DNA from 2 places in the Streptomyces krungchingensis genome. Region 2 is predicted to be linked to the other one. Evidence: riboswitches for the same ligand, from Rfam matches in the RefSeq annotation. Region 2 holds a riboswitch; the other holds the start of a gene.
What was found. A riboswitch is a leader RNA that binds a small molecule or an ion and turns the genes downstream of it on or off. The one in region 2 is predicted to bind guanidine.

Region 1: another riboswitch for guanidine. It lies ahead of ACSYGO_RS19750 (DMT family transporter); the one in region 2 lies ahead of ACSYGO_RS03345 (MBL fold metallo-hydrolase).

What each region holds. Positions count from the first base shown of each region.
Region 1 covers NZ_JBPUKY010000001.1:4,475,674-4,478,052, reverse strand. The annotation lists gene ACSYGO_RS19760 (DUF3618 domain-containing protein) at 107-445, shown strand; gene ACSYGO_RS19755 (GroES family chaperonin) at 629-931, shown strand; guanidine-III (ykkC-III) riboswitch at 983-1,048, shown strand; gene ACSYGO_RS19750 (DMT family transporter) at 1,079-1,399, shown strand; gene ACSYGO_RS19745 (transglycosylase domain-containing protein) at 1,492-2,379, opposite strand, start outside.
Region 2 covers NZ_JBPUKY010000001.1:723,344-725,722, forward strand. The annotation lists gene ACSYGO_RS03340 (FGGY-family carbohydrate kinase) at 1-673, opposite strand, end outside; gene ACSYGO_RS03345 (MBL fold metallo-hydrolase) at 684-1,562, opposite strand; guanidine-III (ykkC-III) riboswitch at 1,575-1,642, opposite strand; gene ACSYGO_RS03350 (cupin domain-containing protein) at 2,003-2,379, opposite strand, start outside.

The DNA of each region.
Region 1 (2,379 bases), 3.8 Mb from region 2:
GACCTATGGGTGACGAGCGTAATGGGGGTGCCGAGGGGTGCGCGGCTGCCCGAGCTGACAGACTGTCGACGGCAGAGAGTCAGAACACGACCACGGAGGCAGCGCGGTGTCGGATACGTCGAGAACGTCGGATACCAGGACTCCGGCGGAGATCGAGGCGGACATCAAGCGCCGCCGCGAAACGCTCGCCGAGACCCTCGACGAGATCGGCGTGCGGGTGCACCCGAAGACGATCGTGGGTGACGCGAAGGCCAAGGTCGCCTCGCACATCGACCACACGCTCGGCCGTGCCTACGTCGGTGTCAATCGCGTGGTCAGCGATGTGAAGGGCCAGCTGGTCAGCGAGGAGGGCGCGCCCCGCCTGGAGCGCATCGTGCCGGTGGCCCTGGTCGTGGCCGGTGTCGTCGGCCTGCTCGCCGTCGGTTCCCGGCGCCGCAAGCGCTGATCCACCGGGGGCCGGGGGCCGGGGGCCGGGGTCGGGGCGGGGCCCGTCCGGGTGCCGCCGGGTGGTTTCCGCGGGGCGAGGATCGACCCACTCGCGTGCGGAGGCGGCCGGGGCAGGTAGGTTCGGGGCGTGAGCGCCAATCGGGATAAGCACAGCACCCATCACGACAAGTTGCCCATCCGCATGCTGCACGACCGTGTGCTGGTGCGGCAGGACGCCGCGGAGGGCGAGCGCCGGTCCGGCGGCGGCATCCTGATCCCCGCGACGGCTGCGGTCGGCCGCCGTCTGGCCTGGGCCGAGGTCGTCGCCGTCGGGCAGAACGTCCGGACGGTCGAGCCGGGCGACCGCGTTCTGTACGACCCGGAGGACCGTGCCGAGGTCGAGGTGCGCGGGATCGCCTACGTGCTGATGCGCGAGCGGGATCTGCACGCCGTCGCCGCGGACCGCTTCGAGGGCTCCGAGGACTCGACGGGCTTGTACTTGTAGGTGTACGTCTGCCGAAGGGGCTGGTGACCATGGTCACCAGCCCCTTTTGCCTGTGTTTTGCTACGGTGGAGGGACCCGACGAGACGCGCCGTACCGGGATTGCAAAGACGACGCACCCCCTGTCGTCCGATGCACGGAGGTGCCGTCATGGCCTGGGTTCTGCTCGTCGTCGCCGGTCTGCTGGAGGTGGGCTGGTCGATCGGCATGAAGTACACCGACGGTTTCACCCGGCTGTGGCCGAGCCTGGCCACGGGTGCCGGGATCGTCGCGAGCATGCTTCTTCTCTCGTACGCGGCCAGGTCCCTGCCCATCGGTACCGCCTACGGCGTCTGGGTCGGGATCGGCGCCGCCGGGGCGGCGGTGCTCGGCATGGTGGTGCTCGGCGAGCCGGTGACCGCCGCCCGGATCTTCTTCGTGTGTCTGCTGCTGGTCGCCGTGGTGGGTCTCAAGGCGACCTCGGGTCACTGACGGGCCCGGTCACTGACGGGCCCGGCCGCTGACCGGCCCGGCCGCTGACCGGCCGGTCACCGACCAGCCTGGTCGCCGACCGGGCCGAGGGCCTAGGACCGGCGGTGCGGGGCCCGCCCGAAGGGGTTGGTGCCGGCGATCGTCCCGTTCGTGCCGCCGTCGGTCGTGCCGCCGTCCGTCGTCCCTCCGGTGCTGGTGCCGTCGGTGGTGCCCCCGTCGGTGGTCCCGCCGTCGGTGGTCCCGCCGTCCGACGTGCCTCCGTCGATCGTGCCGCCGTCGGTGGTGCCGCCGTCCGTCTGGCCCTCGGTCTGACCCTGGCTCTGGCCCTGGTCCTGGCCCTCGGTCTGGCCCTCGGTCTGCCCCTCGACCTGTCCTTGGCTCTGGCCCTGGATGTCCTGGCCCTGGATGTCCTCGCCGTCCGACGTGCCGCCGTCGTCGTCCTGGCCGCCGATGGTGTCCGGCGTGCTGGGTTCGGTCGTCGGGGTCTGCGTCTGCTCGGCGCCGGGCTGGAGCTGGAGGTCGAAGTCCGACACCGGGGTGCCGCGGAGCGCGGTCCGGGTGAACTGCGCCCAGATCCGGGCCGGGTAGGCGCCGCCGTTGATCCGGGTCTCGCCGAGGGCGCCGTACAGCGGCTTGTGGGCGCCGGTGTCGGGGTCCTGGCCCATCACGGACACCACGGTCGCGAGGTCCGGGGTGTAGCCCGCGAACCAGGCGGCCTGGTCCTCCTCGGCGGTGCCGGTCTTGCCGGCGGTGGGGCGGCCCGCGGCCTGTGCGGCCGTGCCGGTGCCACCCTCGACGACGCTGCGCAGGACGGAGGTGGTGGTGTCCGCCGCTTCGCGGCTCACCGCCTGGTGGGTGTCCCGGCTCGGCAGTTCGACGGCCTCCGCGCCGTCCTTGGTGATCTTCTCGACGAGCGAGTACGTGCCGCGCCTGCCGTGGTTGGCGAGGGTGGCGTACGCCTCCGCCATGTCGAGGACGCT
Region 2 (2,379 bases):
CCCGGGCGGCCCGGGCGGTGAGTGTGCCGGCGGACTCACCGGACCAGCGCAGCGGCGGCAGGTCGATGCCGGGTGCCACTTCGGCGGCCCAGGGGGCGTACCACTCGCAGGCGATCGTGTCGTAGAGCGGGGTGCACTGGCTCGCCGAGTGGTGGTCGAGGACGTAGCTCCCCGTGAGGTTCCTGACCAGCCAGGAACTCGGCATGTACAGGCGTCGGGCCCGGGCGTAGAGCTCGGGCTCCTCGTCGGCGATCCAGGCGATCTTCGGCCCCGCGGCCTGGGTCGAGAGGGCGGATCCGCCGCGGCGGATGATCTCCTCCGCGCCGAGCCGTTCCTCGATGTGCCGGATCTGGCGGACGGAGCGCGTGTCCACTCCGTAGAGGACGGCGGGGCGCAACGGCGCGTCGTGCTCGTCGGTCAGCAGGACGCAGGGCCCCATGCCGCTGACCCCGACGGCGACCACGCTGGTGTCTCCGGGCGCGATGAGCTCCTGGGCGAGTTCGGTGAACTCGCGCCACCACACCGAGGCGTCCATCTCGAAACGGCCGGGACCGGGCCTCGTGGGGGTGTGTTCCCGGACGGCGGAACGGATCGGGGCACCGTCGAGGCCGACGAGCACGCCCTTGCTGCTCGACGTGCCGATGTCCACACCGATGACTGCGTCGCGAGGCATGACGAGGCTCTCAGGCGTCGCGGCAGATGACGAAGGCGGGGAACGGGTGCCTGCCGGGCCGGTCGCCGACCTCGTCGATCGCCGCCCTGATGTCGCGGAGCCGGCTCGGGGCCATCTCCAAGGGTGGCTCGTCGGGCTGGTAGGTGGTCCGGATCGGGTAGTCCACACCGGGCTCGCGCGTCATCTCGATGTGGCACCCGAGCACGTGGGTCACCGGACGGCTGTCCGCGAACTCGATCAGGCGGTCGACGGATCGCGTGAACGCCGGCCAGTCCGCCACGTACAGCCGGCCGGGGTAGACCGTGTCGCCGGTGAGCAGGAATCCCGTCCAGGGGTCGTAGTAGGTGACCGCCGCCTCGTGGTGCCCCGGCGTGGAGAAGCATTCCAGGACACGGCCCCCGAGGTCGATCCGTGCCACCCGGTCGGGATCGCCGCGGAACCCGAAGTAGTCCCATGCCGTGTCGAGTCGGGCTCCCACGACCTGGGTGTCCGGGCGGTCCGTGAACTGCGCGTCCGCGGCGATGTGGTCGCCGTGCGGATGGGTGTGCAGCACGAGCAGCCCGTACCCGTCGTGCGGATCGCGGCGGAGTCGATCGGCGATCAGACCGTCGACGACGCGGCGCAGCGGGAAGTACTCCGCGGACGCGGTGGCCCCGGTGTCCAGCAGCACCGCCCGCTCGCGTCCGAAGAGCAGGAACATGAACGGCGCCTCGTAGTTGATCGCCATGTTCTGCCGGAGGATGAAGGTGTCCTCGTCGTACGCGTGGATCTGGATGTCGGCATCCGTGTTGTGCTTCGCCGACGGTGATCCGTGGTCCCACGCGACGTCCAGCGGGCGGGACCCGTGCACCGCGGGTGCCGGGCCGAACGAGCGCTTGTCTGCGTCCACGACGCCTCCCCTCGTGCGTCGTCTTTGCGGACCGGGTACGGCGCACTTCTCGTCCGGGGCAGGCACCGGCGCGCCGCCGCCCGGAAACTAACACGCCCCGCGAAGTCCCGCAGCCGCGCGGCGACCGGTACTGGCGCGATTTCGTACGAGGACGGCGACCGGCACGGGCGCGTGCGCACAGGAGCACGGCGACCAGCACGTGCACGGTCCCTTGCGAGGGCGACGACCAGCCGGGGCGCGGTCACTTACGGGCTCGCCGACCAGCGAGGGTGCGGTCACGTGCGGGATGGCCGACCAGCGAGGGCGCGATCACGTACCAGCACGGTGACCAGCCGGGGCGGCGCGGTAGTGCGGGATCGGCCGTCGGCCCGGCCGCGGTCGGGCGCAAGCACGATGATGGGCCATGCAGGCGCCGCGCCCCACGGCCGGCCACTCCCCCGTCACGTGCTTACGTCCGCCCGCCCCGTCCGCCCGTCGTCCTCCTGCGGCACGGCGTATCCGGGGACGGAGGGCCATCGCACGGTCAGCACCACCGACTCCTCCTCGGCGACCCAGGAATGGTCCACTCCCCGGCCCCACACGACGTAGTCGCCCTGCTCCGCCAGCACGACGCTGCGACCGGGCAGCTCGACGCGGAAACGGCCGCTGACGAGGACCTGGAGAGCCGTGCGCGTCTCTCCCCGCACCCACTGCTCGCGCCGCTCGCCGCGTGGGTGGACGCCCCACTTGATCTCCACGGCCTCACTCCGGCGGGGATCGCCGGGCTCCTTGAAATGCCCGAGCAGCCAGCCCCGGTCCAGTGCCGCGTCCTTGCCGG